Regions from separate parts of the Pseudomonas sp. BR20 genome, predicted to be linked through region 3. Evidence: predicted binding sites of a transcription regulator. Region 3 holds the regulator's gene; each other region holds the start of a gene.

Region 1 (7,751 bases), 1.8 Mb from region 3:
GTCCACCGGGTAGATTTCCGAGTAGTCCGGCACCAGGATGCGGCAGGCGGTTGCGCCGAGGTGTTCGTACACCGCCATATAGGACTCTTTGCCCATGCCTTCCAGAATGCCGAACAAGGTCGCGGCCTCTTGAGCGTTGGAATCTTCCCCCTGGCCGGAGAAGTCCCACTCGACAAACTCGTAGTCCGATTGGGCGCTGAAAAAGCGCCACGACACCACACCGCTGGAGTCGATAAAGTGCTCGACAAAGTTGTTCGGCTCGGTCACCGCCTGGGCTTCGAAGGTCGGCTGCGGCAGGTCATTCAAGCCTTCGAAGCTGCGGCCCTGCAGCAGTTCGGTGAGGCTGCGTTCCAGCGCCACTTCCAGGCTTGGGTGCGCACCGAACGAGGCGAACACGCCGCCGGTGCGCGGGTTCATCAAGGTCACGCACATCACCGGGAACTCGCCGCCCAGGGACGCATCCTTGACCAGCACCGGGAACCCCTGGGCTTCCAGGCCTGCAATACCGGCCAGGATGCTCGGGTACTTCGCGAGCACGTCAGCCGGCACGTCCGGCAGGGCAAATTCACCCTCGATGATTTCGCGCTTCACCGCCCGTTCGAAAATCTCCGACAGGCACTGCACCTGGGCCTCGGCCAAGGTGTTGCCGGCGCTCATGCCGTTGCTGAGGTAGAGGTTCTCGATCAGGTTGGACGGGAAATACACCACCTCGCCATCCGACTGGCGCACGAACGGCAGCGAAACGATGCCGCGCGCTTCATTGCCGGAGTTGGTGTCGAACAGGTGCGAGGCGCGCAGCTCACCGTCGCGGTTGTAGACCTTCAGGCAGTAGGCGTCGAGGATTTCGCTGGGCAGTTCATCATTCGGGCCCGGCTGGAACCAGCGTTCGTCCGGGTAATGCACGAACGGCGCATTGGCCAGTTCCTCACCCCAGAACTGGTCGTTGTAGAAGAAGTTGCAGTTGAGCCGCTCAATGAACTCGCCCAACGCCGACGCCAGGGCGCCCTCCTTGGTCGCGCCCTTGCCGTTGGTAAAGCACATGGGTGAGTGCGCATCGCGGATATGCAGCGACCACACGTTCGGCACGATATTGCGCCACGAGGCGATCTCAATCTTCATACCCAGGCCGGCGAGGATCCCGGACATGTTGGCGATGGTCTGCTCCAGCGGCAGGTCCTTGCCCGCAATATAAGTGCCCGCCTCGCTGCCCGCGCTCGGCATCAACAAGGCCTGGGCATCGGCGTCGAGGTTGTCGACTTCTTCGATCACGAACTCCGGCCCGGCCTGCACCACTTTCTTCACGGTGCAACGGTCGATGGAACGCAGGATGCCCTGGCGATCTTTATCGGAAATATCAGCCGGCAACTCCACCTGGATCTTGAAGATCTGGTTATAGCGATTTTCCGGGTCGACAATATTGTTCTGCGACAGGCGAATATTGTCCGTGGGGATGTTGCGCGTGCTGCAGTACAACTTGACGAAGTACGCCGCACACAACGCCGACGAAGCCAGGAAGTAATCGAACGGCCCCGGTGCCGACCCATCGCCTTTATAGCGAATAGGCTGGTCGGCAATCACCGTGAAGTCATCGAACTTGGCTTCAAGCCGGAGGTTGTCGAGAAAGTTGACCTTGATTTCCATGGGGGCACACCAGAATAACGGGCTAAACAAAAATGGCCGCCATTATGAGGTTTTTCATCGGGAAGTTTCAGGCTTTTCAATCCTGCCAGGTGATGGGCGGCCGTTTTACCTGGGCAATTCCCCACGGAATGCGCTGAATATCAAATGAACACTTCATGAATCAAAGCCCCTCAAGTGTTATGTCAATAGTATTTGATAAGCCACTGAAAGGGTGCCAGCATGGCCATGTGCCACCAACCAACTTCAGCGCTTCAGGTGAGGCTCAATATGGAATACCAACTCCCTGTAACGAAGACGATGAGATGGCTGACAAACGCAGACGCGCCGTATGACATGCGCATACGCAGTGAGCTTATAGCCGGGCCTTTTTCTTCCAGAGGGGTGTTGTGGGTCGGCTGGTTTAACAGCCTGGTGATGTGCACGGTCGCGGTCACGCTGCAGCCCAGCCGACTCTTCATTGCCTGGCTCATCATTGATTCAATGATCTGGGTTTCACGTTTGGCACTGCTGTATTGGATCAATAAATACGGCGGCCAAAAATATCCCTATGTCATTGATCTATCGTTATTACTGGGCCTGGTCTGGGCGGCGGAGCTGGGCCTGGGTACCGCTGGTTGCCTGATCAGCGGCGATGCAATTCTTCAAATACTCGGGTGCACCTCAATGGTGAGCGTGAATGCCGCGATTGCCATGCGCAACCAAGGCGTACCGCGCTACGCATTGACTCAAATATTGCTGACTGATGTGCCCATGAAGCTCGCCACCTTGTTTCAGCCGGAACCGCTGCTGAGGATATTCCTGCTTCAGGCGCCGCTGTATTTAACCGGCATGTGGCTGCTGCTCAACAAGTTAAACGATAACGTGGTGCGCGCCTTACTGGCAGAGGCCAAAAATGAAATCCGCGCGACCCATGACCCCCTCACGGGCCTGTACAACCGTATGGGGATACTCGAACTGATTGAAAACACCCTGACCCGCAGCCGGCATGCCGATAAACATTTTGCGGTGCTCTATATAGATTTGGATGGTTTCAAGAGCATCAACGATAACCACGGACATGCCGAAGGTGACAAGGCGTTAGCCGAGTTTGGCGCAACGCTTAAATCGATTGTCAGGCTCAACCAGGATTCTGCCGGCCGAATGGGCGGAGACGAGTTTATTCTAGTCATGAATAATGCCGGCTTGACCTCTGCCACCCTGGCAGCGCAACGGATTATAGAAACACTGCAACAGGTCTCTGACCGCCGCGCGCTCCCCTACGCCTTGCAAGCCAGCATCGGCATTGCCCTCTTTGAAGGCGCCGACAATGCGTCACACACCAGCGCGCAAACATTGATTGCCCATGCAGATGGCGCGTTATACGAAGCCAAGCGCGCGGGCAAAAATTGTTTTCGTATCGCACAAAGACAATTCGCCACTTAGGCGTCCCTGAACGCCATTCATCACTCCCCGGCTTCTATTCAACATTCAACCATCAACTTATTCCCTGTGATGCCGATAACTTTATGGCAATTCAGGGAGTAATCGGAATGCGCAACAATCAGCCCGTGACGCAGCGCGAGGTTTCACTCGCGCCCTCGCAAAAACTCATCTCCGCCACCGATGTTCATGGGATGATCACTTATTGCAACGACGCCTTCGTCGATATCAGCGGCTTTGAACGCGTCGACCTGATCGGCGCCCCCCAGAACATCGTGCGTCACCCCGATGTTCCGCCGGCCGTTTTTGCGCACATGTGGAGTGCGCTCAAGCAAGGCTTGCCGTGGATGGGCATCGTCAAGAATCGCTCGAAGAATGGCGATCATTATTGGGTCAATGCCTACATCACGCCGATCTTCGACGGCAGCCGAGTGGTTGGTTTTGAGTCGGTGCGGGTCAAGCCCACGGCCGATGAAATTCGCCGCGCCCAGGCCCTCTACCGGCGTATCAGCCAAGGCAAGCCGGGCGTGCCGCGCCAGGATGCCTGGCTGCCGGCGGCATTGAGCTGCGTGCCTTATGCTGCAACCGCCATTGCTGGCAGCGTCGCCGGGCTGTTCCTCAGTGCACCGGTGGCCGTCGCAGTGGCCGTGGCGGTCGCGCTGCCGGTGGGCCTGTTGTGCTCACACTGGCGCCAGAGCAGTACCCTGCGTCTGTTGGAGGGGGTTGAACCCTCGACGTCGGATGCCTTGATCGCGCAGATGTACAGTGACGCACGCGGCCCACAGTCGCGTTTGGAAACCGCGTTTCGCAGCCAGACCGCGCGCCTGAAAACCTGCCTCACCCGCCTGCAGGACAGCGCCGAGCAACTGAGTACCCTGGCTGGGCAATCCGATCAGTTAGCTGCGGCCAGCGCCAAAGGCCTGAACCGCCAGCGCGTGGAAACCGAACAGGTCTCGGCGGCCGTCAACCAGATGGCCGCGACCACCCAGGAAGTCGCCAGCCATGTGCAGCGCACCGCTGATGCCACTCAGCAGGCCAATGTACTGACCGGCCGCGGCCGCGAAGTCGCGCGCGATACCCGCGAAGCCATCGAGCGCCTGTCCGTCGTCGTCGGGGAGACCGGCGTGACCGTGGCGCAACTGGCCAGGGACAGTGACGAAATCGGCAGTATGGTGGATGTGATCAAAGGCATCGCCGACCAAACCAACCTGCTCGCCCTCAACGCTGCGATTGAAGCAGCGCGGGCCGGCGAGCAAGGCCGAGGGTTTGCCGTGGTAGCCGACGAAGTGCGCCAACTGGCCCAGCGCACGTCGCAATCGACCACCCAGATCCATGGCCTGATCACCAAGCTCCAGGCGTCCTCCAACAACGCCGTGCAAAGCATGCAAAACGGCCATCGCCAGGCCCAGGAAGGCGTGGCCTGGGTGCTGGAAGCGGACCAGGCCCTGGTGGGCATCAGCGAAGCGGTGTCGCATATCACCGAGATGACCACCCAGATCGCCGCCGCCACTGAAGAACAAAGCGCCGTCGCCGAGGAGATCAGCCGCAACATCACCACCATCGCCGAACTGGCCGACCAGACCTCGATGCAAGCCCGTCAATCCTCGGACCTGAGCAAGGAACTGACGAATACCGCGTCCACCCAATACGCGTTGGTGGAGCGCTTCAATCGCTGAAGGCAGACAAGCCTCTCTGATAGTTGTGGCGAGCGGGCTCGCCACAACTATCAGCACTCAAACGAAATACCTCCTTGCCCCTTCGACACAAACACGCTACAAATCCCACCTCGAAGTTGTACGACAACCTAAAAACAAATCCCCATCCCCGACGATGGTGCCCACTGCCCGAGCCCTTCATGACTGCCCCCGTCTCCCTGCAAAGCACGCCTGCCCTGTTCTCCCGCCACATCGCCGTGTTGATTCTGCTCTGCATGGGCTGTGCCTTCGCCGGCAATCACATCGCCGCTCGCGTCGCCTTCGATGATGGCGCCGGTGTGCTGTTGGCCATTCTGCTGCGCTCGGGTGGCACCTTGCTGGTGCTGGCCGTTTTGGTGCTGTGGCAACGCCAAAGCCTGCGCCTGCCGGCAGGTGCATGGCGCTGGCAAGTGCTGCTGGGCCTGCTTATCGCCACCCAGAGCCTGTGCCTCTACTCCGCCGTCGCCCGCGTGCCGGTAGCGCTCGCGCTACTGGTGGGTAACGTATTCCCGATTTTGCTCGCCCTGCTCACCTGGGTATTAGGCGGCCCACGCCCAACGACGCGCACCGCCTTGCTGATGGGCTTGATCCTAGTGGGCCTGGTGTTTGTGCTGGACGTACCCGGCCGCCTCTCAACCAGCGCCGATATCGGCCCGCAATGGCTGCTCGGTGTCAGCCTGGCCTTCTGCGCCGCCTTCGTGTTCGCCTGCGCGCTATGGATCACCGACCATAAGTTGTCCCAGGTTCGCGGTTCAGTGCGCAGCCTGCTGACGATCTTCGTCGTGTTCAGCAGCGTCAACCTCGCCGGCCTCAGCGGCGCCCTTCCGGGCGGCCTGAACCCGCCGGCAACCAGTACTGGCTGGCTGGCGCTCGCGACGTTGGTGGTGCTGTATGGCACCGGTTTTATCGTGCTGTTCATTTCGGTCCCGCGCCTGGATATGCCACGCAATGCGCCGGTCATGAACATTGAGCCGCTGGCGACGTTGCTGATGGGCTGGATCGTGCTCGATCAAATGCTCAGCGCCGGGCAGATGCTCGGCGGCGTCATCGTGGTGACCGGGATTGTGCTGCTGACGTATCGCAAGTCTGCGCGGTAACGATAGATCCCCGCCTGACCTGGCCCAATTCCTGCCTCCTCCACTCCCAACCAGTCGCTACTGACTATGCGGACGACTCTTTTGAGCCCGGCCGCCTATCCCCCTTCCCCGGATAATCCTGCATCCCCGACCCCTTCCGAGGCCTTCCCCATGACGAGCCCCTCCACCGAACAGGTAAGCCCCCAGACCCTGCGCAAGGTCATCATCGCCGCCGGCATCGGTAACTTTGTCGAGTGGTTCGACTTCGCCGTCTACGGTTTCCTCGCCACCACCATCGCCCAACAATTCTTCCCCAGTGGCGACGCCAGCGCGGCCTTGCTCAAAACCTTCGCGGTATTCGCCGTGGCATTTGCCTTCCGGCCCCTGGGCGGGATTTTCTTCGGCATGCTCGGCGACCGTATCGGGCGCAAACGCACCCTGGCCATGACCATCCTGCTGATGGCCGGCGCCACCACCTTGATCGGCCTGCTGCCCACCTACGCCGCCATCGGCGTCGCGGCGCCGATTCTGTTGTCGCTGATCCGCTGCGCCCAGGGCTTCTCCGCCGGCGGCGAATACGCCGGTGCCTGCGCCTATCTGATGGAGCATGCACCCAGCGACAAGCGCGCCTGGTACGGCAGCTTCGTGCCGGTGTCGACATTCTCCGCCTTCGCCGCCGCCGCCGTGGTGGCATACGCCCTTGAAGCGTCGTTGTCCGCCGAGGCGATGGGCAGCTGGGGCTGGCGCCTGCCGTTCCTGATCGCCGCGCCGCTGGGCCTGGTAGGCCTTTACCTGCGCTGGAAGCTGGATGAGACGCCCGCCTTCCAGGCCGTGAAGCAGGAGCACGCGGTCGCCCACTCTCCGCTCAAGGAAACCTTGCGCAACCATGGTGCGGCGATCTGCTGCCTGGGCGCTTTTGTGTCACTGACGGCGCTGTCGTTTTATATGTTCACCACCTACTTTGCGACGTACCTGCAAGTGGCCGGTGGGCTGAGTCGGGCGATGGCGTTGCTGGTGTCGCTGATCGCGCTGATCTTCGCCGCGGCGATTTGCCCGCTGGCGGGGCTGTATTCGGATCGCGTGGGGCGTCGGGTCACGGTGATGACGGCGTGCGTGTTGTTGATGGTCGTGGTGTATCCGTCGTTCCTGATGGCCAGTTCCGGTTCCTTCGCGGCATCTATCGTCGGGGTGATGTTACTGGCGGTGGGCGCGGTGTTGTGCGGGGTGGTCACGGCGGCGTTGCTGTCGGAGACCTTTCCGACCCGCACGCGCTATACCGCCTCGGCGATCACCTACAACATGGCGTATACGATCTTCGGCGGTACCGCGCCGCTGATGGCCACGTGGTTGATCAGCACCACAGGCAGCAACCTGTCACCGGCGTTCTACCTGATTGCTGTGGCGTTGCTGGCGTTGGCGGGTGGCCTGGCGTTGCCGGAGACGTCGAGGATTTCGCTGCATGACGTGGGCGATGAGGACAAAGGCGCGGCGCCGCTGCTCTCGCGTTAAGCACTCACACAGTCCAAACCGTAGCAGCGGCCGACGCAGCCTCGCTGAAGCTCGTCAGCTGCTACACGGGATGCCCTTTGCTTATCGGGTCCTCACGCTTCAATTGAACAACAGCGCCACACGCCACTGAGCGGGTATGATCCAGGCTGCCCCCGGCCGATTGGACCCACGCATATGCCCACCTCCCAAACCCGCCATGCTCCCGCGCCCTTGCTCAAGCCCGGCGAAACCGTGGTGTTGTTCGACGGCGTGTGCAAACTGTGCAACGGCTGGGCAAGGTTCCTGATTCGCCATGACCGTCAACGACGCGTGCGGCTGGCAGCGGTGCAATCCCCCGAAGGGCAGGCACTGCTGGCCTGGGCCGGGTTGCCGCTGGATCAGTTCGACACCCTGGCGGTGATTCGCGACAGGC
Region 2 (7,751 bases), 2.5 Mb from region 3:
ATTGGCACACAAGGAAGGTTTGCGTCTGGAGCAGACCATTGCGGTCGGTGACGGCGCCAACGACTTGCCGATGCTGGCAATCGCCGGTTTGGGTGTGGCGTTCCGCGCCAAGCCATTGGTCAAGCAATCGGCCAAGCAGGCGATTTCGACCTTGGGGTTGGATGGCGTGCTGTATCTGCTGGGCTTTCGCGACCGCGACGGTCAGTTGTAACTGACTAAATGTGGGAGGGGGCTTGCCCCCGATGGCAGTGGTTCAGTCACTGATGTGTTGACTGATATCCCGCTATCGGGAGCAAGCCCCCTCCCACATTGGGTTCGGCGTCAGGCTTTAGGTAAAGCGATGCCTTGGCCCATCTGCACCGGCGAACCCGCCACCAATTCTTCAGCCCACTTCACCTGATCCGGCCCGAACAGCACGATCGCAGTGGAGCCCAGCTTGAAGCGACCCAGCTCCGCACCCTTCTCCAGGTGAATCGGCGCGCGGGCGGCTTCGTCATAGCGGAAGGTTTTCAGTTCGCGCTTCGGCGGGGTAACCAGGCCGGCCCATACGGTTTCAATCGACGCGACAATCATCGCCCCCACCAATACCACCGCCATCGGGCCGCGTTCGGTGTCGAACAGGCAGACAACACGCTCGTTACGCGCAAACAATTCCGGCACGTTTTCGGCGGTGGTCTGGTTTACCGAGAAAATCCGCCCAGGCACGTAGACCATCTCACGCAGGGTACCGGCCAGTGGCATATGCACCCGGTGGTAGTCCTTCGGCGACAGGTAAATGGTGGCGAAATCGCCGCCCATGAACGGCGCAGCGACCGCGGCATCACCGCCCAACAGTTCCAGCACGCTGAAGCTGTGGCCTTTGGCCTGGAACACACGACCGTGCTCGATGGGGCCAAGCTGGCTGACTGCGCCATCGGCTGGGCTCAATACTGCGCCAGGGGTCTGGTCCAGTGGGCGGGCGCCGTCTTTCAGGGCGCGGGTGAAGAAGGCGTTGAAGTGCTCGTAAGCGGTCACGTCCTCCACCAGCGCCTGGGACATGTCCACTTCGTAGCGCTGGGCAAACCAGGTGGTGAAGGCATTCTTGAACCAGCGCACGCGGCACTCGGCGATGCAGCCGGCTAACCGCGACAGCAGGTGGTGCGGCAGCAGGTACTGGCTGAGGATAAACAACTGCTTTTTCATTGACTGTCCTTAAACCTTAAATCTCGACGGGGGTGTCGGGGTGGTTGCCCCATTCGCCCCAGGAACCGGCATAACCTTTGACTCGCGGATAACCGAGCGCCTTGGCCACCAGGTAGGTGAAGCCAGAGCGGTGATGAGTCTGGCAGTGGGTGATGATTTCTTTGTCTTTGGTCAGCCCGAGGTCTTCGAGAATCTGCGGCATGTCACGGCGGATGCGCAGGTTGCGCTCTTTGTCCATGCCGGCCGTCCATTCGAAGTTCACCGCGCCAGGGATATGACCACCTTTGGCCGCAAGCACCTTCTCGCCGGAATATTCCAGCGGGCCGCGCGCATCCCAAATGCCCAGGTCGGCAGCGCCGAGGCGGCTTTGCAGGTATTCGCGGGTAGCGGTGGGGCCGTCGTGCAGCGTGAGACTGACCGGGCCGCCGGCCGGGGCGGGCACGTCGGTGGAGAGCGGGTGCTTGCCCTCCAGCCACGCCAGCAGGCCACCGTCCAGGTAGTGGTATTTCTGGTGGCCGATCACGTCGAGCATCCAGATAAAACGTCCGGCCCAGCCACCGCCTTCGTCGTCATAGACGACGTAGGTAGCGTCGGGCGTGTGGCCCAGTTCGCCGAACAGTTTCTCAAGATCGGCCTTGCCGGGCAGCAGGCCGGGTGCCGGCGCCTGGCCCAGTTGGGTGCGCTTGGGGTCAACGAAATGCGCGCCGGGGATGTGCCCTTCGGCGTAGCGGGCGGCACTGGTGAGGTCCACCAGAATCAGGTGTTCGGCATCCAGTTGACCGAGCAGGTCACTGGATTCGATCACCAGCGGCAAGCCAGAGAAGTCAGGCATGTGAGGTCTCCTGGGCACAAATGTTGGCGATAAAGGACGGCGATTGTAGCGCAAGCATCAAGCGCTGCGGTTGGTAAAGCTGTGCAGGGCTTTCTCGATGCATTGGGCGGTTTTACCGAAGGCCTGCACGGTGGTTTCCGAGAACGGCCCGCCGCCCTGGTCGGCGACCATCACCATCACCACGCGCCCGTTGCAGCTCATGGAGCGCAACAACAGGTGCTCGCCGGTGAACAGGCGGCGCAGGATCGGCGGCAGCAGTGCCGAGAACTGGGCGTGGTTGTCCGGTGTGAGGCGCACCTGGGCGGACTTTTCCAGCAGGCGCTGCAGCAGCGTGCTGTTGACCACATCCAGGCTCAGGTTGGCGGCGTCCTTCGGCAGGCCGTCGGCCTGATGCACACGCAAGGTGCTCAGGGCGCGATCGGCCATGAACAACAGGACGCGCTGCATGCCGCTGGCCACCAAGGCTTCCTTGGCGCACGTAGTCAAATGCATGGCGTTGGCAAAGCGGCTCGGCTCCACCAGCAGTTCGGTACAACGCTTGCGCCAGACGGCCAGGGCTTCGGCGGTGGGCGGTGGTGCGGGCAGCAGGCCGCGATGAATCTTGTGTACATGCCAGGGCCAGATCAGCGACAGCGCCGGGTGCCAGAGATCGGGCATCAAGGTGTCGCGGGCACTGGTGACGGCTTGCTGGTGGACCTGTTGCTGCACTTCGCTCAGGGGCTGTTGCAGGTACAGCGCGGTGAGGTATTGCCAGCGCTCGGTGTGCGGGCAGGTCCAGGACTCCTGGGCCGACATCGCCAGGCCGTTGGCCAGCAGCACCGTATTGGCCGGCTGATTCAACCAGCGGCGCAGGTTGGGATCGGCGTCGAGCAATTGCTGGTGGCGCAGGGGGTCGTCTTCGCGGGCGATATGCAGGGCCTTGACCAGCAAGCGCTGTTCGGTGCGCAACAGCGTATAACCCTGGGACACCCAGATCGGCAGATGCCAGGTCTCGGTCAGGCCGAGGCACAGGTCCAACAGGCGCACACCGAACAACGCCTGTTCGACCTTGCGTGCCGACTCGCCCTTGTGGATGACCCGCAGTTCCCACTCCTCCAAAAGCTTGGGGTAGGCAACGGCCATCGGCCACAGCGGTGAAAGAAACAGCAGGCTGCCCCAATGAATGTCCTGCCACAGCCGCGCCAGGCGGCTGCCGAACAATCCATTGGCTTGTTGCGAGGCGTGCTGGCTGACCAGCAACAGCTGGCGCAGCGCTACGGGAATTTCATGGGCCGGCACCGACGGCAGGCGTGCCAGCAGTTCCTCGGCGCGTTTGAGGCCCAGACGGTTAAGCGCCACTTCGAGGTTTTCCGCCGGCGCCGTCAGGCTGCCATGGGTGTGGCTGTTGGCCTCGCGCATGACGCTGAGTACGAGGGCCGGGCTGTTTTGCATCAGCTCGGCAATATCTCGCAACGAACTGCGGCTATCGCGGATGGCTTTGCATACGCGGTCATGGCTGGCCTGTGGAACAGGCAGCAGCACTTCGTCCAGGCGCTTGATCCAAGCGGCTAGAGAAGTAGGTTTTGCAGTTGGGACTGTCGTTTCATTAGCCATGATTGGGGCGCGATCATCACTTGCGGTCAACACGCCCGGAGCGGGCCGAACTGGCTTTTCGCCTTAACGGGCTATAGTCTGGCGCAGTTTTGCCGATAAGAGGAACAAGAGTTTTTCAGTTCCCCCAAATATGTCCATGAACCCGACGGCGCAAGTACTCATCTCCTATGGCTAAAATTATCGGCATTATCGTCGTCTTCGCGAGCGTGCTCGGCGGCTACGTCCTGTCCCACGGTAAAATTGCGGCACTGATCCAGCCTTTCGAGGTGATGATTATTGGTGGTGCGGCACTGGGTGCCTTCCTGCAGGCGAACCCCGGCTACATGACCATGCACGTGATCAAGAAGTCGCTGGGCATGTTCGGTTCGCGTTTCACCCACACGTTCTACCTGGAAGTGTTGGGCCTGGTTTACGAGATCCTCAACAAGAGCCGCCGCGAAGGCATGATGGCCATTGAGGCCGATATCGAAGACGCCGCGGCCAGCCCGATTTTCGCCAAGTACCCGGCCGTGCTCAAAGATGAGCGCATGACCGCCTACATCTGCGACTACCTGCGCATCATGTCCTCCGGCAACATGGCTCCCCATGAGCTCGAAGGCCTGTTCGACATGGAGTTGTTCAGCCTCAAAGAAGAATTGGAGCATCCCTCCCATGCCGTGACCGGTGTGGCCGACGGCATGCCCGGCTTCGGTATCGTCGCGGCGGTACTGGGTATCGTGGTGACCATGGCCTCCCTGGGCGAAGGTGATCAGGCGGCTATCGGCATGCACGTAGGTGCGGCGCTGGTGGGTACCTTCTTCGGTATTCTCGCGGCTTACGGCTTCTTCGGCCCGCTGGCGACCTCCCTGGCCCATGACGCCAAGGAAGAAATCAACCTGTACGAATCGATCAAGGCCAGCCTGGTGGCATCCGCTTCGGGCATGCCGCCATCGTTGGCGGTGGAGTTCGGTCGCAAGGTCCTGTACCCGAAGCATCGCCCAAGCTTCGCCGAGCTGGAACAAGCGGTTCGCGGTCGCTAAGCCATGGAAAACAACCAGCCGATAATCATCAAGCGCGTCAAGCGCTTCGCTGCGGGGCACCATGGCGGTGCCTGGAAAATCGCCTTCGCCGACTTTGCGACGGCGATGATGGCGTTCTTCCTGGTGCTGTGGCTGATGTCCACGGCCACGCCCGAACAGAAGATCGCCATCGCCGGCTACTTCAAAGACCCCATTGGCTTCTCGGAAAGCGGTACGCCGTTCGTGATCGACCTGGGCGGCTCGCCGCAACTGGCGCCTGAGCGCACCATCAACCCGGAAGTCAAAACCGAAGCGCCGCAGGAAAAAATCCCGATCGAGCGCGATACCGTCGAAGCCATGGCCGAGCAGGTCGAGCAGGAACGCCTTGAACTGTTGCTGCAAGAGTTGCAGAACAAGGTCGAGGAAAACCCGCAACTGCTGAAGTTCAAGGATCAGATTTCGTTCGAGATCACCCCGGATGGCTTGCGCATCCAGATCACCGACGCCGCCAACCGGCCGATGTTCGACTCTGGCAGCGCACGCTTGAAACCGTACTTTGAGGACATCTTGTTGGCCATGGCCGACACCATCAAGGCGGTGCCGAACAAGATCAGCATCAGCGGCCACACCGATGCCAAGCCTTACGCGGGCCAGGGTGACTTTGGCAACTGGGAGCTTTCCGCCAACCGCGCCAACGCGGCGCGTCGTGCGCTGGTGGCCGGCAGCTATCCGGATCCGCAAGTGGCTCGCGTGGTGGGTTTTGCGTCCTCGCAACTGTTTGATGCGAAGGATCCGTTCAACCCGATCAACCGTCGCATCGATATCGTTGTGCTGACCAAGAAGGCTCAGCGTGCGATTGAAGGTGATCAGCCCGCGCCACCACCGGTCCCAACTCCGGGAGCGGGTGCGCCAGGTGAGGTGCCGGCCGACCCAAACGCCATTCCGCCCGGCCAGGAGCCATTGCCGGCCCATGAGCTGCGGCAGAAGCTGAACCTGTTTGATGAGGGTGGGGTGAAAGACCCTACGGTGCCTGGGACGGGTTCCTAAGTCACCTACAATAAGGCCGCGATGATCGCGGCCTTATTGTTTCGCAAGTTTAGTAACTACTTTCCGGCAAGCTCGCAATAATCGACCGATAGCTGTTCATGCGCTGCTGCTGCACGCGGCCATCTTCCAGCGCCCTGAGCAAGGCGCAGCCCGGCTCGCGATCGTGTTTGCAATCGCGGAAGCGGCAGGTGCCGATCAGGTCGTTGAATTCGATAAAGCCCGCTTCCACATCGCTGCGGCTGACGTGGCCGAGGCCGAATTCACGGATACCCGGGGAGTCGATCAACTCACCGCCGCCCGGGAAGTGGAACAGCCGCGCCGTGGTGGTGGTGTGGGTGCCCTGGCCGGACAGCTCCGACAGCGGCCCCACGCGGGTATCGACTTCTGGCAGCAGGCTGTTGACCAGCGAGGATTTGCCCACGCCCGACTGGCCGACAAATACGCTGATGCGCCCGTCCAACTGCTGTTGCAGCTGTTCCATGCCGTTGCCGTGGTGGGCCGAGACTTCCAGCACCGGGTAGCCCAGGGTGCGGTAGACCGCCAGCAGCGCGTTGAGCGCCGGGGCATTCTGCTCGTCGATCAGATCGAATTTGTTCAGCAGCAACAGCGGGCGAATGCCGGCATGCTCGGCCGCCACCAGGTAGCGGTCGATCAGGTTGGCATGGGGCTCGGGCAGCGGTGCGAACACGATCACGATCATGTCGACGTTGGCCGCTACCGGTTTGAGCTGGCCGCGGCTGTCGGGACGGCGCAGTTCGGTGGTGCGCGGCAGCTGGGCGACGATCACGCCGATGCCCTGGTTGCCGGCACGCCAGACCACCTTGTCGCCGGTGACCAGCGCAGGCAGGTTGGCACGCAAGTGGCAGCGGAACACCTGGCCCGCGAGTTCGCCTTCCAGCGCCTCGACTTCGACCTGTACACCAAAGTGCGCGATCACCAGGCCCGTCTGTTCGGGGCCCAGGTCGCCGCCCTCGAGCGCGTCCACGGCGGAGGATTCACGTTTGGCGGCGCGTGCAGCGCGTTCACCTTGAATCTTTTCGATGCGCCAGTTTTGGCGACGATTGAGCTGGCGTTTGGCCATTGGTGTTCCGTGTCGATAATGCAAAGGTTAGGTAAAACGGTCGCGAGTCTAGCACGGCCCCGCCTGCTAAACTGCGCAGCTACGCCAAGGTGCCAAGAGAATCAAGCCATGCAAAACCCACAGAACCTGATTTGGATCGATCTGGAAATGACCGGTCTGAACCCTGACACCGACGTCATCATCGAGATGGCGACCATTGTCACCGACAGCAATCTCAATACCTTGGCCGAAGGTCCGGTGATCGCTATCCACCACAGCGACGCCGTGCTCGCCACCATGGACGAGTGGAACACCCGCACCCACGGCAACTCCGGCCTGACCCAGCGTGTGCGTGACAGCCGCATCAGCATGGCCGAAGCCGAAGCCGAAACCATTGCCTTCCTGGAAAAGTGGGTGCCCAAGGGCAAGTCGCCGATCTGCGGCAACAGCATCTGCCAGGACCGCCGCTTCCTTTATACCCACATGAAGACGCTGGAAAGCTACTTCCACTACCGCAACCTGGACGTGTCCACGCTCAAGGAGCTGGCCGCGCGCTGGGCGCCGGAAGTCAAAGACAGCTTCCATAAAGGCAGCACCCATCTGGCGCTGGATGATATTCGCGAGTCGATCGCCGAGCTGCAGCACTACCGCAAGCATTTCATCAAGGCTTGAAACGGAGGCGGCTGACCGGGCGCCTGCGCAGGCAAGCCAGCTCCCACACTTGAATGTATTTCCAGGTCCAAGTGTGGGAGGGGGCTTGCTCCCGATGGCAGGCAACTCGGTTTATCGCCAAGCGCCCCCTTTTGGTGCCATCAGCAAATGATTAGACTGCCGGCCTCTTTGCAAGGATCGCCATCATGCTGCTGATGCTCTACCTCATCGCCATCACCGCCGAAGCCATGACCGGCGCCTTGTCCGCCGGCCGGCGCGGCATGGACTGGTTTGGTGTGGTGCTGATCGCCTGCGTGACGGCGCTGGGCGGCGGCTCGGTGCGCGATGTGCTGTTGGGGCATTACCCGCTGACGTGGGTCAAGCATCC
Region 3 (7,751 bases):
GCAACTGCAGGCCTTTGCGCGAGTAGCTGTCGGGTTCGGCATCGGCCACGCCCTCAAGGCCCAGCAGGCCTTCCTTGCGCGCGGTAAGGCTCCAATTGACCACGCGATCGATGCCACCGGCCAAGTCGACACGCGGCGGAAAAATGATCCAGATGAGGATTTGCATTGCACGCTTGAACGAACTCATCGGTGACTGCAGCAACGCGGCGCCCACCGTGCCGCCAATCACGATCAGCGCCGCCGGGCCATTGGCCAGGGCGCCAAGGTGACCGCCTTCGAGGTAGTTGCCGCCAATAATGGCGACAAACGCCAGGATGATGCCGATCAGGCTCAATACATCCATCAGAGGCAGGCCTCCACCAGATGCTTGCCGATGTCGTCCAGGCTGTAGACGGCGTCGGCCAGGTCAGCCTTGACGATGGCCATGGGCATGCCATAGATCACGCAGCTGGCTTCGTCCTGGGCCCAGATCGCACTGCCGCCCTGCTTGAGCAGGCGCGCGCCTTCACGGCCATCGGCGCCCATGCCGGTGAGCACCACCGCCAGAACTTTGTCGCCGTAGGACTTGGCCGCCGAACCGAAGGTGATGTCCACGCACGGCTTGTAGTTGAGGCGCTCATCGCCCGGCAGGATTTTGATCGCGCCACGGGCATCGACCATCATCTGCTTGCCGCCTGGGGCCAGCAACGCCAGGCCAGGCCGCAGGATGTCGCCATCCTCGGCTTCCTTGACGCTGATGCGGCACAGCTTGTCCAGGCGCTCGGCGAAGGCCTTGGTGAACGCAGCGGGCATATGCTGGATCAATACGATCGGCGCCGGGAAGTTGGCCGGCAATTGGGTCAACACGCGCTGCAAGGCTACCGGGCCGCCGGTGGAGGTGCCGATGGCGACCAGTTTATAAGCCTTGCGCTTGGGCGCAGGCGACTGCGCAGCCGCCGGTGCCGACGTCCGCACCGGCGGCACGGCAGGCCGTGCAACCGGCGCAGACGCCGGGCGACTGAACGAGGAACTGGTCGGTGCAGCCGGCGCAGCCACCGGTGCCGGCGCAGGGGCTGGCGCGCTGAACAGGCTGCGGCGGTTGCTGCGGGAAATACTGTGGACTTTCTCGCACAGCAGTTGCTTGACCTTCTCGGGATTACGCGAGATGTCTTCGAAATTCTTCGGCAGGAAGTCCACCGCACCCGCATCCAACGCGTCGAGGGTCACTCGGGCGCCTTCGTGGGTCAGCGAGGAGAACATCAATACCGGGGTCGGGCAGCGTTGCATGATATGCCGAACTGCCGTGATGCCATCCATCATCGGCATCTCGTAGTCCATGGTGATCACGTCCGGCTTCAACGCAATGGCTTGATCAATCGCCTCTTTGCCGTTGGTGGCCGTGCCGACCACCTGGATGCTTGGATCGGCGGAAAGAATTTCCGAGACGCGGCGGCGGAAGAAACCCGAATCGTCCACCACCAGGACCTTGACTGCCATAAACACTCCGTTAGGTGGGGTGGGCAATACCGCCGTGCCCCACCAGAATCAAATACGCCGAGCGGCGTAACGCTTGAGCATGCTCGGAACATCGAGAATCAGCGCGATCCGACCGTCACCGGTGATGGTCGCACCCGACATGCCCGGGGTTCCCTGCAGCATTTTGCCCAAAGGCTTGATGACCACTTCTTCCTGGCCAACCAGTTGATCGACGACAAAGCCGATACGCTGGGTGCCCACGGAGAGAATCACCACATGGCCTTCGCGCTGCTCTTCATGGGCAGCCGAAGCAACCAACCAGCGCTTGAGGTAGAACAGCGGCAACGCCTTGTCCCGTACGATCACCACTTCCTGGCCGTCGACCACGTTGGTGCGCGACAGATCGAGGTGGAAGATCTCGTTGACGTTGACCAGCGGGAAGGCGAATGCCTGGTTGCCCAGCATCACCATCAGGGTTGGCATGATCGCCAAGGTCAACGGCACCTTGATGACGATCTTGGAGCCCTGGCCCTTGGTCGAGTAGATGTTGATCGAGCCGTTGAGCTGGCTGATCTTGGTCTTCACCACGTCCATGCCCACGCCACGGCCCGACACGTCGGAAATCTCGGTTTTGGTCGAGAAGCCAGGGGCGAAGATCAGGTTGTAGCACTCGGTGTCGGTCAGGCGGTCGGCGGCGTCCTTGTCCATCACGCCACGCTTGACGGCAATATTGCGCAGAATCGTCGGGTCCATGCCCTTGCCGTCATCGGTGATCGACAGCAGGATGTGGTCGCCTTCCTGCTCTGCCGCCAGGATCACCTTGCCACCACGGGACTTGCCCGAGGCTTCGCGTTCTTCCGGGGTTTCGACACCGTGGTCGACAGCGTTGCGCACCAAGTGGACCAGCGGGTCGGCCAGGGCCTCGACAAGGTTTTTGTCGAGGTCGGTTTCTTCACCCACCAGTTCCAGGTTGATCTCTTTCTTCAGTTGGCGCGCGAGGTCGCGAACCAGGCGCGGGAAGCGGCCGAAGACTTTCTTGATCGGTTGCATCCGCGTTTTCATCACCGCGGTTTGCAGGTCGGCGGTGACCACGTCGAGGTTCGACACGGCCTTCTGCATGGCTTCATCGCCACTGCTCAGGCCCAGGCGCACCAGGCGGTTACGCACCAGTACCAGCTCGCCGACCATGTTCATGATGTCGTCCAGGCGCGCGGTATCGACCCGGACGGTGGTTTCGGCTTCACTGGCCGGTTTTTCCGCGACCGGGGCCGCTGCGGCACGCGCTGGAGCCGGGGCAGCAGCCGGCGCAGGCGCAGGCTTGGCGGCGGGCGCGGCGGCTTTGGCGGCAACCGGTGCCGCCGTGGCCGCAGCGGCGGCTGGGGCGACTTCGGTGAACTTACCCTTGCCGTGCAGATCGTCCAGCAGTGCTTCGAATTCGTGATCGGAGATCAACCCATCGTCCGCAGGCTTGGCACCGGCAGCCGGTGTTGCGGCCTTAGCGGCGACTGCCGGCAAGGCATCGGCCGCGAAGTTGCCCTTGCCATGCAACTGGTCGAGCAACGCTTCGAATTCATCGTCAGTGATGTCGGTGCTGGCAGAAGCGGCAGGCACATCCGCAGCATCGGCGGCGGCACCGGCAGGCGCCACGGCATCGGCAGCGAACTGGCCCTTGCCGTGCAATTGGTCGAGCAAAGACTCGAACTCAGCGTCGGTAATGTCTTCGCTGCTCGGCGCGGCAGCCGGGGCAACGGCAGCCGGCGCTTCGGCCTCGGCCTTGACGGCACTGAGGGAGTTGAGCAGTTGCTCGAACTCGCTGTCCGTCACATCCGCTTCAGGCTCCACCACCGGTTCCGGTGCGGCTTCGACCACCGGCGCTGCCGAGGTATCGGCCGGCTCGGCATAGCGCGCCAGGGCGGCCAGCAGTTCCGGGGTGGCTGCGGTGATCGGGGCACGTTCGCGCACTTCGCTGAACATCCCGTTGACCGCATCCAGTGCTTCGAGAATCACGTCCATCAACTCCGAATCAACGTGACGCTCACCCTTGCGCAGGATGTCGAACACGTTCTCGGCGATGTGGCAGCACTCCACCAGCTCATGGAGCTGGAGGAAGCCGGCGCCCCCTTTTACAGTATGAAAACCGCGAAAAATTGCATTGAGCAGGTTCGCATCATCCGGGCGGCTTTCCAGCTCGACCAGTTGTTCGGACAGTTGCTCTAAAATTTCGCCGGCCTCTACAAGGAAATCCTGAAGGATCTCTTCATCGGCGCCGAAGCTCATGTGGGTGCTCCTTAGAAGCCTAAACTGGATAACAGGTCATCTACGTCATCCTGACCTGACACAACGTCTTCACGTTTATCGGCATGAATCTGCGGACCTTCACCCTTGGCGAGATGTTTTTGTGGATCTTTTTCAGAGAGGATCGCTTCGCGGTCATGTTCGATGCCGGCAAAACGGTCGACCTGGCCGGCCATGAGTACCAATTTGAGCAGGTTGCTTTCCACTTCGGTGACCAACTGGGTCACACGCTTGATCACCTGACCGGTCAGGTCCTGGTAATCCTGGGCCAGCAGAATGTCATTGAGGTTGCTGGAAACCGTGCGGTTTTCCTGCTCACTGCGTGACAAAAAACCCTCAACCCGACGGGCCAGCTCACGAAACTCTTCTGCACCGACTTCACGGCGCATGAAGCGGCCCCAGTCAACGCTGAGCGCCTGGGCTTCCGTGGCCATGCCGTTGACCAGGGGCGTGGCGTTTTCCACCAGGTCCATGGTGCGGTTGGCCGCCGCCTCAGTCAGCCTGACCACATAGGACAGGCGTTCGGTGGCGTCGGTGATCTGCGAAATCTCTTCGGCCTGGGGCATGTGCGGGTCAATCTGGAAATTGACGATTGCACTGTGCAGCTCGCGTGTGAGCTTGCCCACTTCCTGGTACAGGCCGCGGTCACGGGTCTGGTTAAGCTCATGGATTAACTGCACCGCGTCGCCGAAATGGCCTTTTTCAAGGCTGTCGACCAACTGGTGAGCATGCTTTTTCAGGGTCGACTCAAAGTCGCCCTGTGACGTTTCTTTATGCTCCATAGCTCCCCCGCGATGGCATCAGCCGTGGATGCGTTCGAAGATCTTTTCGATCTTCTCTTTCAAGGCCTGTGCAGTGAATGGTTTAACCACGTAACCGTTGACCCCGGCTTGGGCGGCTTCGATGATCTGTTCACGCTTGGCTTCGGCGGTCACCATCAACACGGGAAGGCTGCGCAATTTTTCGTCGGCACGCACGTGGCGCAACAAGTCGATACCGGTCATGCCCGGCATGTTCCAGTCCGTTACCAGAAAGTCGATGCTCCCGCTGTTGAGGATCGGAATCGCCGTAAGGCCATCATCCGCCTCGACCGTGTTTGTGAACCCCAGGTCACGCAACAGGTTTTTTATGATCCGCCGCATCGTTGAGAAGTCATCAACGATGAGGATTTTCATGTTCTTGTCCAATTCGACCTCCAAGCAGTCTTAAACGCGCCCAGCACCTGGACGCGCCATTTCAATCAACAGGCATACACAACAAGGACTGCCAGGGGCACCACGGGTCGAACCCGCGAAGGCCAATCACCTTCGCGGTATCGCTTTGCAGTGCTCCCCACACTGCCTGTCAGCGCGCTCGCCACTCTCCCAAACGCCCCCGCAAGCGGGCCGCGCACTGGCTGTGCAACTGGCTGACACGCGATTCGCTGACCCCCAGGACCTCACCGATTTCCTTGAGGTTCAGCTCTTCGTCGTAGTACAGCGCCAACACCAACCGCTCACGCTCCGGCAAGTTGGCAATGGCGTCCGCCAACGCCCCCTGGAAACGCTCATCTTCCAGGTCACGCGACGGCTCCATATGCGTGCTCGCGCCGTCCTCATGCAGCCCTTCGTGTTCGCCGTCCTGCAACAGGTCGTCGAAACTGAACAGGCGGCTGCCCAAGGTATCGTTCAAAATCCCGTAATAATCGTCGAGACTCAATTGGAGTTCGGCCGCAACTTCGTGATCTTTAGCGTCGCGACCGGTTTTTGCTTCAATTGCACGAATTGCGTCACTGACCATGCGTGTATTGCGGTGCACCGAACGCGGCGCCCAGTCACCTTTGCGCACTTCGTCGAGCATCGCACCACGGATGCGGATCCCCGCATACGTCTCGAAACTCGCGCCCTTGCTCGCGTCGTACTTGGTCGACACTTCGAGCAGGCCGATCATGCCCGCCTGGATCAGGTCTTCGACCTGGACACTGGCGGGCAGGCGTGCCAGCAGGTGATAGGCAATCCGCTTGACCAGTGGCGCATAGCGCTCGATCAACTCGCCCTGGCTGTCACGGGCAGACTTCTTGTATGCGTTATAGCCGTTCGCTGTCATAGCACCGGTCCTGCGCTCGTCTGATGCACCAATCGCTCGACGAAAAACTCCAGATGCCCCCGAGGGTTGGCAGGCAACGGCCAGGTATCGACCTTCTGGGCAATAGCCTTGAACGCCAATGCGCATTTGGAACGAGGGAACGCTTCGTAGACTGCACGCTGCTTTTGCACAGCCTTGCGCACACACTCGTCGTAGGGAACTGCACCGACGTATTGTAAGGCGACATCGAGAAAGCGATCCGTGACCTTGGTCAACTTGGCGAACAGGTTGCGACCTTCCTGCGGGCTCTGGGCCATGTTGGCCAGGACGCGGAAGCGGTTCATGCCGTAGTCACGGTTAAGTAGTTTGATCAGGGCGTAGGCGTCGGTGATCGAGGTGGGTTCATCGCAGACCACCAGCAAGACTTCCTGCGCCGCGCGCACGAAGCTGACCACGGACTCGCCGATCCCGGCGGCGGTGTCGATCACCAGCACGTCGAGGTTGTCGCCGATGTCACTGAAGGCCTGGATCAGGCCGGCATGCTGCGCCGGGCTCAGGTGCACCATGCTCTGGGTGCCGGAGGCGGCCGGCACGATACGGATCCCGCCAGGGCCCTGGAGCAGCACATCGCGCAGCTCACAGCGCCCCTCGATCACATCGGCAAGGGTGTGTTTAGGCGTCAGTCCCAGCAGAACGTCGACGTTCGCCAGCCCCAGGTCAGCATCCAGCAGCATGACGCGACGGCCAAGCTCTGCCAGGGCCAGGGACAAATTCACTGACACGTTAGTTTTTCCGACGCCACCTTTGCCGCCGGTCACCGCGATCACCTGTACGGGATGCATGCTGCCCATTTTATTTCTTTACCTTGTCTTGCTTAGACGCAGGCTACATGGCTTGGCCGCGTGAATCGCTTGCAGACCATCGATGTAGGTACATTTCACGGTGTTCATCGCGCCTCAACCCACCCGTTTTGCCGGGTTGTGGTAAAGGTCGGCGAACATATCGGCCATCGCTTCCTCGCTAGGCTCTTCTTGCATTTGCACGCTGACGGCGCGGCTGACCAACTGATGACGGCGCGGCAGATGCAAGTCATCCGGGATGCGCGGCCCGTCGGTCAGATAGGCAACCGGTAGTTCATGGCTGATAGCCAGGCTCAACACTTCGCCCAGGCTGGCGGTTTCATCCAGTTTAGTCAGGATGCAACCGGCCAGACCGCAACGCTTGTAGCTATGGTACGCAGCGGTAAGAACCTGTTTCTGGCTGGTGGTTGCAAGCACCAGGTAATTTTTCGATTTGATGCCACGCCCGGCCAGGCTTTCCAGTTGCATGCGCAACGCCGGATCACTGGCTTGCAGGCCGGCGGTATCGATCAGCACCACACGCTTGCGCAGCAGCGGATCGAGCGCGTTGGCCAGAGACTGGCCCGGGTCGACGTGGGTGACCGGCACATTGAGGATGCGGCCCAGGGTCTTGAGCTGTTCCTGGGCGCCGATGCGGTAGCTGTCCATGCTCACCAGCGCGATGTTATTCGCGCCGTACTTGAGCACATAACGCGCCGCCAGCTTGGCCAGGGTGGTGGTCTTGCCCATGCCGGCAGGGCCGACCATGGCAATCACGCCGCCCTCTTCCAGGGGTTCGATTTCCGGGGTGCTGATCATCCGCGCCAGGTGGGCCAGCAACATGCGCCAGGCCTGGCGAGGCTCTTCGATTTCGGTGGTCAGGGCCAGCAGGTCGCGGGACAACGGGCCGGACAGGCCGATGCGTTGCAGGCGGCGCCACAGGTTGGCCTGTTGCGGTTTGCTGCCTTGCAATTGGGTCCAGGCCAGCGAACCCAGTTGCACTTCCAGCAGTTCGCGCAGGCCGTTGAGTTCAAAACGCATCGAGTCGAAGACACGCTGGTCAACTGCGGCGGCCGGGGCTGGCGCAGCAGGACGCGG
Region 4 (7,751 bases), 150 kb from region 3:
GCCTGGGCCTGTTCGGCGTGGGCGTGCTGACTCGCGCGGGGCCGGTGGCGTTTGACCTGGAATTATTGATGGGCGCACTGGCCTGCCTGCTGGCTACCACCTGTTATGGCTTTGCCGGGTTCCTCGCCAGGCGCTGGCTGGATCAGCGTGGCGGATTGGACAGTCGTCTCGCGGCCCTGGGCAGCATGCTGGGCGCGACGCTGTTTCTGCTGCCGTTGTTTGCCTACAGCGCGATCAGCCATCCGCCCCCGAGCTGGGGTGGGTGGCAGGTGTGGCTGTCGTTGCTGGGGTTGGGATTGGTGTGTACGGCGTTTGCTTATGTTTTGTACTTCCGGCTGCTCACCGCTATCGGACCGGTGAGATCGATGACCACCACCTTCCTGATCCCGCCGTTTGGGGTGTTGTGGGGGGCGCTGTTGCTCGACGAACCGTTATCAATGGCGCATTTATATGGCGGCATGTTGATTGCCGGGGCGTTGTGGCTGGTATTGCGGCCTCGAAAACCGTAGGCACCGGCTGGCCGGCACCTACGGGGGGGTCAGTTTTTGCGGAACACGAAGACCAGCCCAATGATGATCAAGCCCATCCCCAACAGGCTCAGCACCGCCAGCCGGTTGCCGAAGATCAGGTAATCCATCACCGCCGTCACCGCCGGCACCAGGTAGAACAGGCTGGTGACATTCACCAGGTTGCCCCGGGCGATCAGACGGTACAGCAACAGCGTTGCCAGTACCGACACCACCAAGCCCATCCACAGCACCGGCAGGTAAAAGCCGGCGTTGTGTTCAACATGGAACGGCTGGAACGGCACAAACACCGAACACAACGACAGCCCCGCCAGGTACTGCACCGGCAGGGTGCCGAGGGGGTTGTCGGTGATGCGCTTTTGCATGATCGAGCCGAAGGTCATGCTTGCCAGGGCCAACAGCCCGAACAGCATCCCGGCCAGGGACATGCCCGACAGCCCAATGCCTTGGTAGACCACCATGATCAGCCCGGCCAAGCCCAGACTCAGGCCGAACATCCGACGCCAGGAACGCTGGCGCTCCATCAGCACCACGGTGAGGATCGGCTGCACCCCCATGATGGTCGCCATGACGCCGGGGGTGACGTTGAGGTCCAGGGCCAGCAGATAGAAAATCTGATAGGCCCCCAACAACACCAATCCGGTTGCCGCCGCGTACAGCATGGGCTTGCCGGGACGCGGCAGTTTCAGCTTGAGGATCGGCACCAGCACCACCAAGCCTGCAAGGGCGACGGCAAAGCGGATCAACAGAAACGCGAAGGGTGACGCATGGGCCAGGCCCAGTTTGGAGAAGATCGCCCCGCTGCTCCACAGCAGGACAAACAGGCTCGTCGAGGCCGCCGCGGCCACGGAGTGTTTCGAAAGAACGGACATGGATACCACCTGTAATCAGGCAAAAAAAGCCGATTCAGCAGCAGATGCTGAAATTCAGTAGTTTTTTTCAGGCAGGCACAGCAGGAACAGCAACGCGCTGATCAGCCCGGAATGCCAACACCCGGCGGTGATACGACTGCGTACACCGGGGTGCTACTGACAGGTGGGGGGTAGTGACTGATCTGCACAGGCTGCTTGTTCGCGCACGGCGCCACCACAGCGTTGACCGCTGAATCGACTACCGCTATGCGCAGGGAAGCTGGCATGTGCTGATCTTTTTGAAGGGATAACGACGTGAGGACTATAACCAGGCGATGACATGTTTTGCAATCACTTGCCCAAACCCTGTTGCGTGGAGGCGTTTTCACGTTCCGGCGCGCGGGCCGTCGCTATAATGCCGACCGGTTTTTCCCAAGGAATCCCCATGCTCGCATTGCCCTGGCTGTACCTGACGCTGCTTTCCATCGGCTATGTGCTGGCCTTGGCCTACGGGCAACTGGGCGTGCTGGCGCTGGTGTCCATCGCCCTGCTGTTGATCGCCGGCTATGCCGTACGCCAGCAACGCACGCCGTGGGCACGCAACCTCGGCCACGGGCTGTTTATCGTACTGGCCCTGAGCCTGGCAATGCACTGGTTGCCGGGGTTCTACAACGGACGCGGCATTGACCCGCAGCGCCTCACGCCTGATGCCGTGCCGTTCTCGATGTACCTGAACCAGGACAAGCCGTTGATTGGCTTTTGGTTGTTGCTGGCCTGCCCGTGGATTGTGGCGCGGCGTACGTTGCGCTTGTCGATCTGCGTCACCGCGTTGGCGCTGGCGCTGACCGCCATCATCGCTCTGGGTGGCGCAGCCTTGCTGGGCGTGATCAGTTGGGCACCGAAATGGCCGGACCAGGCCTGGCTGTGGGTGCTCAATAACCTGCTGCTGGTGACCCTGGTGGAAGAAGCGCTGTTCCGTGGCTACATTCAAGGCGGCTTGAGCCGGCGCTTCAAACAGTTGCCCTACGGCGAAAACCTCGCGCTGCTGCTGGCGTCGCTGCTGTTCGGGCTGGTGCACGTGGGCGCGGGGTGGCATTGGGTACTGCTGGCGAGCATCGCCGGGGTCGGTTATGGCCTGGCTTATCGGTTTGGCGGGCTGGGTGCGGCGATTGCCACGCACTTTGGCTTGAATCTGCTTCACTTCGGGTTGTTTACCTATCCGATGCTAGCGGGTTGACACCACCTCCAGAAACGAGCAATCCGCCGATTGTTGCAAAAATAAGTTAAATAAACCCCCGTTACCGCCGATACCCATTGAAAGCCTTGCGGATTGAACAATCATGCGTAATAACCAACCCGTTACCCAGCGCGAACGTACCTTCCCCGCTCAGCAACGGTTGATCTCCACGACAGATGCCAAAGGCGTGATCACCTACTGCAACGACGCTTTCGTTGAAATCAGTGGGTTCTCTCGCGACGAACTGGTGCGTGCGCCGCACAATCTGGTCCGTCACCCGGACGTGCCAGCGGCCGTGTTCGGGCATATGTGGACCACGCTCAAACAAGGCTTGCCATGGATGGGCATCGTTAAGAACCGTTGCAAGACGGGCGATCACTACTGGGTTAACGCCTATGTGACGCCGGTCTTCGAAGGCAATCAGGTGGTCGGCTACGAATCGGTGCGCATCAAGCCCACTGCCGAGCAGATCCGCCGTGCCGAGGCGCTCTACCAACGCATCAACCAGGGCAAGTCGGCCGTTCCCCAGCGGGACAAGTGGTTGCCGGTGCTGCAGGACTGGCTGCCGTTTATCCTGATCAGCCAGTTGAGCTTCATGATCGGTGCGTCGCTGAATTCCCACTGGGGCTTTGCCCTGGCGGCGGGTTTGTCGGTGCCATTGGGGCTGCTGGGCCTGAGCTGGCAACAGCGCGGTCTCAAGCGCTTGCTGCGTCTGGCCGAGCAGACCACGTCCGACCCCTTGATCGCACAGATGTACACCGACAGCCGTGGCGCCCAGGCACGCCTGGAGATGTCGATCCTCAGCCAGGAGGCGCGTCTGAAGACCTGCCTGACGCGTTTGCAGGACACTGCCGAGCACCTCAACGATCAAGCGGCGCAGTCCAACACCCTGGCGCATAACAGCTCCAGCGGCCTGGAACGCCAGCGCGTGGAAACCGAGCAGGTGGCCACTGCGGTCAACCAGATGGCGGCGACCACCCAGGAAGTGGCCAGCCATGTGCAGCGCACCGCCGATGCTACCCAGGAAGCCAATCGCCTGACCGGTCGCGGTCGCTCTATTGCCGGGGAAACCCGCGAGGCGATTCAGCGTCTGTCGGTGGCCGTGGGCGAGACCGGCGTGACCGTCACCCAACTGGCCAAGGACAGTGATGAGATCGGCGGCGTAGTCGACGTGATCAAAGGCATTGCCGACCAAACCAACCTGCTGGCGCTCAACGCCGCCATTGAAGCGGCGCGTGCCGGAGAGATGGGCCGTGGTTTTGCGGTGGTCGCCGATGAAGTCCGCCAACTGGCGCAGCGCACCACGGAGTCGACCGGGCAGATCCATGCCCTGATCGCCAAGCTGCAGCAAACCGCTGCCGCCGCCGTGCAAACCATGGATGCCGGGCATCGCCAGGCCGAAGAAGGTGTGGCGCGGGTGATGGAGGCGGATCAGGCGTTGGTGGGCATCAGTGAAGCGGTGGCACATATCACCGACATGACCACCCAGATTGCAGCCGCCACCGAAGAGCAAAGCTCGGTGGCCGAAGAGATCAGCCGTAATATCAGCACCATTGCGCTGTTGGCGGATCAGACTTCGGAGCAGGCGATGAACTCGGCGCAGTTGAGTGAAGAGCTGACGCATACGGCGAATACCCAGTATTCGTTGGTCGAGCGTTTCAACAGGTAGACCGCTATCGGGAGCAAGCCCCCTCCCACAGTTAACCGCTTACATCCCTTGGAATGCGGTCGAATGTGGGAGGGGGCTTGCTCCCGATTGGCCCTAACAGGCGCTGAGAAACTCAGCCACTTGCACGGCCGCAGCCTCCAAATGCTGCTCATGGCTGAACCCTGAAGCCTTCAACGGCTTCAAGTCATGATCCCCCGCCACCAGCCACATTACCTCGATGCTCGGCGACAAATCATAGCCCTCCACCGCCACCCGATTACCCAAGGCATCGCGCTCGCCCTGCACAATCAGCGTCGGCGTGTTCAGCCCGGCCAGGTGCTCGACCCTGGGTTTCTCCGGTTTCCCCACTGCATAGAACGGATACCCCAGGCACACCAGCCCATCGGCCGCCAATTCATCCGCCAACAGACTCGCCATGCGCCCACCCATGGACTTGCCGCCAATGGCCAGTTTCCCAGCGACATGACGTCGCACCTCGGCATACACCCCGCGCCACGCCTCCAACAGTTTCGGCGCCGGGTTGGGTGGGCGTTTACCGCCGTCCAATCGACGTTGAGCCATGTAGGGAAACTCGAAGCGCAACACGTTGACGCCATGCCCGGCAAGGCGTGCAGCCATGTCGTTCATAAAGGATGAGTCCATCGGTGCACCCGCGCCGTGGGCCAGGATCAGCGTCACGCAATCACCCGAAGCAGTGCCCGACGCGACATCCCAAAGCCAGCCATGTTCCCGTACACACTGCGCCCATTGATCCCCGTCAATACTGGCCTTGTGCTCTTTGCCCATGCTTGCCTCGCTATTCAGTCTGCCTATAACTCCAGCCCAAGTGCCGCATCTGCTTGGGTTGAACCGTGGATGGGGAACCATGAACACTACTTTAAGTACCGCCTATAACTACAAGGTGGTCCGCCAATTCGCCATTATGACGGTGGTGTGGGGCATCGTCGGCATGGGGCTCGGGGTTTTTCTCGCCGCCCAATTGGTTTGGCCCGCGCTCAACTTCGACTTGCCCTGGACCAGCTTCGGCCGCCTGCGCCCACTGCACACCAACGCGGTGATCTTCGCGTTTGGTGGCTGTGCGCTGTTCGCCAGCTCCTTCTACTCGGTGCAGCGTACCTGCCAAACCCAGCTGTTCGCGCCGAAAATCGCCGCGTTCTGCTTCTGGGGCTGGCAGTTGGTCATTCTTTTGGCCGCAATCACCTTGCCGCTGGGTTACACCAGCTCCAAGGAATACGCCGAGCTGGAATGGCCGATCGATATCCTGATCACCATCGTCTGGGTGGCCTACGCCATTGTGTTCTTTGGCACCGTGGCCAAGCGCACCACCAAGCATATCTACGTCGGTAACTGGTTCTTCGGTGCGTTCATCATCACCGTGGCGATCCTGCATATCGTCAACAACCTGGAAATCCCGGTCAGCCTGACCAAGTCCTACTCGCTGTATGGCGGTGCGACGGATGCCATGGTGCAGTGGTGGTATGGACATAACGCGGTAGGCTTTTTCCTCACCGCCGGTTTCCTCGGGATGATGTACTACTTCGTGCCGAAACAGGCCGAGCGTCCGGTGTATTCCTATCGCCTGTCCATCGTGCACTTCTGGGCGTTGATCACCCTGTACATCTGGGCCGGTCCTCACCACCTGCACTACACCGCGCTGCCGGACTGGGCACAGTCGCTGGGCATGGTGATGTCGCTGGTACTGCTGGCTCCGAGCTGGGGCGGCATGATCAACGGCATGATGACCCTGTCGGGCGCCTGGCATAAGTTGCGCAGCGACCCGATCCTGCGCTTTTTGGTGGTGTCCCTGGCGTTCTACGGCATGTCGACCTTCGAAGGGCCGATGATGGCGATCAAGACCGTCAACTCGCTGTCCCACTACACCGACTGGACCATCGGCCACGTACACGCCGGCGCCCTCGGCTGGGTAGCGATGATCTCCATCGGCGCGCTGTACCACATGATCCCGAAAGTCTTCGGTCGTGAGCAGATGTACAGCCTCGGCCTGATCAACGCGCACTTCTGGCTGGCGACCATCGGCACCGTGCTCTACATCGCTTCGATGTGGGTCAACGGCATCGCCCAGGGCCTGATGTGGCGTGCGATCAATGACGACGGCACCTTGACCTACTCCTTCGTCGAAACCCTGGTGGCCAGCCACCCAGGCTTCATCGTGCGGTTGGTGGGTGGTGCGGTGTTCCTCAGCGGCATGTTGCTGATGGCTTACAACACATGGCGCACCGTGCGCTCGGCACAACCTGTCGAAGCCGCCCCTGTCGCGCAGATGGCCTGAGGAGTCAGTGATGAAACACGAAACGATTGAAAAAAACGTCGGCCTGCTGATGCTGCTCATGGTGCTCGCCGTGAGCATCGGCGGCCTGACCCAGATCGTCCCGCTGTTCTTCCAGGACGTGACCAACAAGCCGGTCGAAGGCATGAAGCCCTACACCGCGCTGCAACTGGAAGGCCGCGACATCTACATCCGTGAAGGTTGCGTACAGTGCCACTCGCAGATGATCCGTCCGTTCCGCGCCGAGACCGAGCGCTACGGCCACTACTCGGTCGCCGGTGAAAGCGTGTGGGACCACCCGTTCCTGTGGGGCTCCAAGCGTACCGGGCCAGACCTGGCACGCGTCGGCGCACGCTACTCGGACGACTGGCACCGCGCGCACTTGTACAACCCGCGCAACGTAGTGCCTGAGTCGAAAATGCCGGCCTACCCATGGTTGGTCACGGCTGCGGTCGACAACAGCCACACCGAGACCAAGTTGAAAGTGATGCGCACCCTCGGCGTGCCGTACACCGACGACGACATCAGTGCCGCCGTGGCCAGCCTCAAGGGCAAGACCGAAATGGACGCGCTGGTTTCGTACCTGCAAGTACTCGGCACAGCCATCAAGAGCAAGAGGTGAGCCATGGGATTTGAATTCGATGCGGGCACCATCCGCGGCCTCGGCACGCTGGTGGTCGCCATCGCCTTTATCGGCCTGTCGCTGTGGGTATTCAACAACCGGCGCAACGCGGAATTCGAGGAAGCGCGCCTGCTGCCCTTCGCCGATGAACCTTCGCCATCCGACGCTCACCAAGAGCCTGCAACAAGGAGCAACCGGCCATGACTACCTTCTGGAGTACATGGATCTGCGTACTGACCATCGGCAGCCTGATCGGCCTGACCTGGCTGTTGTTCGCCACCCGCAAGGGCGAGACCAAGGGCAGTGTCGACCAGACCATGGGCCACGCCTTCGACGGTATCGAGGAATACGACAACCCCCTGCCCCAGTGGTGGTTCATGTTGTTCGCCGGCACCCTGGTGTTTGCCGTCGGCTACCTGATCCTCTACCCGGGCCTGGGCAACTGGAAAGGCGTGTTGCCGGGCTATGAAGACGGCTGGACATCGGCCAAGGAGTGGGACAAGGAGATGGCCAAGGCCGACACCAAGTTCGGACCGATCTTCGCCAAATTCTCAGCCA

What was found. Region 3 encodes FliA, which starts transcription of late flagellar genes. Its sites were predicted from a motif close to CTAAAGTTTNNNNNNNNNNNGCCGNTAA; they were not measured.
Region 1: a site for FliA is predicted at 3,115-3,142, ahead of ACHPFG_RS14435 (methyl-accepting chemotaxis protein). Genes of this name have one in related genera too.
Region 2: a site for FliA is predicted at 3,679-3,706, ahead of motA (flagellar motor stator protein MotA). Genes of this name have one in related genera too.
Region 4: a site for FliA is predicted at 2,662-2,689, ahead of ACHPFG_RS23515 (methyl-accepting chemotaxis protein). Genes of this name have one in related genera too.

Annotation. Positions count from the first base shown of each region.
Region 1 covers NZ_CP172012.1:3,121,577-3,129,327, reverse strand. Annotated here, with positions in the region: gene ACHPFG_RS14445 (OsmC domain/YcaO domain-containing protein) at 1-1,641, opposite strand, end outside; gene ACHPFG_RS14440 (GGDEF domain-containing protein) at 1,909-3,063, shown strand; gene ACHPFG_RS14435 (methyl-accepting chemotaxis protein) at 3,171-4,736, shown strand; gene ACHPFG_RS14430 (EamA family transporter) at 4,916-5,851, shown strand; gene ACHPFG_RS14425 (MFS transporter) at 6,002-7,339, shown strand; gene ACHPFG_RS14420 (thiol-disulfide oxidoreductase DCC family protein) at 7,514-7,751, shown strand, end outside.
Region 2 covers NZ_CP172012.1:798,307-806,057, forward strand. Annotated here, with positions in the region: gene serB (phosphoserine phosphatase SerB) at 1-211, shown strand, start outside; gene asd (archaetidylserine decarboxylase) at 322-1,182, opposite strand; gene ACHPFG_RS03475 (rhodanese-like domain-containing protein) at 1,199-2,014, opposite strand; gene ACHPFG_RS03480 (HDOD domain-containing protein) at 2,072-3,607, opposite strand; gene motA (flagellar motor stator protein MotA) at 3,775-4,626, shown strand; gene motB (flagellar motor protein MotB) at 4,630-5,652, shown strand; gene rsgA (small ribosomal subunit biogenesis GTPase RsgA) at 5,702-6,733, opposite strand; gene orn (oligoribonuclease) at 6,842-7,384, shown strand; gene ACHPFG_RS03505 (trimeric intracellular cation channel family protein) at 7,567-7,751, shown strand, end outside.
Region 3 covers NZ_CP172012.1:4,968,728-4,976,478, forward strand. Annotated here, with positions in the region: gene ACHPFG_RS22795 (flagellar motor protein) at 1-343, opposite strand, end outside; gene ACHPFG_RS22800 (protein-glutamate methylesterase/protein-glutamine glutaminase) at 343-1,476, opposite strand; gene ACHPFG_RS22805 (chemotaxis protein CheA) at 1,525-3,732, opposite strand; gene ACHPFG_RS22810 (protein phosphatase CheZ) at 3,744-4,532, opposite strand; gene ACHPFG_RS22815 (chemotaxis response regulator CheY) at 4,551-4,925, opposite strand; gene fliA (RNA polymerase sigma factor FliA) at 5,095-5,835, opposite strand; gene fleN (flagellar synthesis regulator FleN) at 5,832-6,665, opposite strand; gene flhF (flagellar biosynthesis protein FlhF) at 6,771-7,751, opposite strand, start outside.
Region 4 covers NZ_CP172012.1:5,116,702-5,124,452, forward strand. Annotated here, with positions in the region: gene ACHPFG_RS23500 (DMT family transporter) at 1-509, shown strand, start outside; gene ACHPFG_RS23505 (DMT family transporter) at 539-1,399, opposite strand; gene ACHPFG_RS23510 (CPBP family intramembrane glutamic endopeptidase) at 1,824-2,615, shown strand; gene ACHPFG_RS23515 (methyl-accepting chemotaxis protein) at 2,719-4,284, shown strand; gene ACHPFG_RS23520 (alpha/beta family hydrolase) at 4,378-5,070, opposite strand; gene ccoN (cytochrome-c oxidase, cbb3-type subunit I) at 5,150-6,574, shown strand; gene ccoO (cytochrome-c oxidase, cbb3-type subunit II) at 6,585-7,193, shown strand; gene ACHPFG_RS23535 (cbb3-type cytochrome oxidase subunit 3) at 7,197-7,397, shown strand; gene ccoP (cytochrome-c oxidase, cbb3-type subunit III) at 7,394-7,751, shown strand, end outside.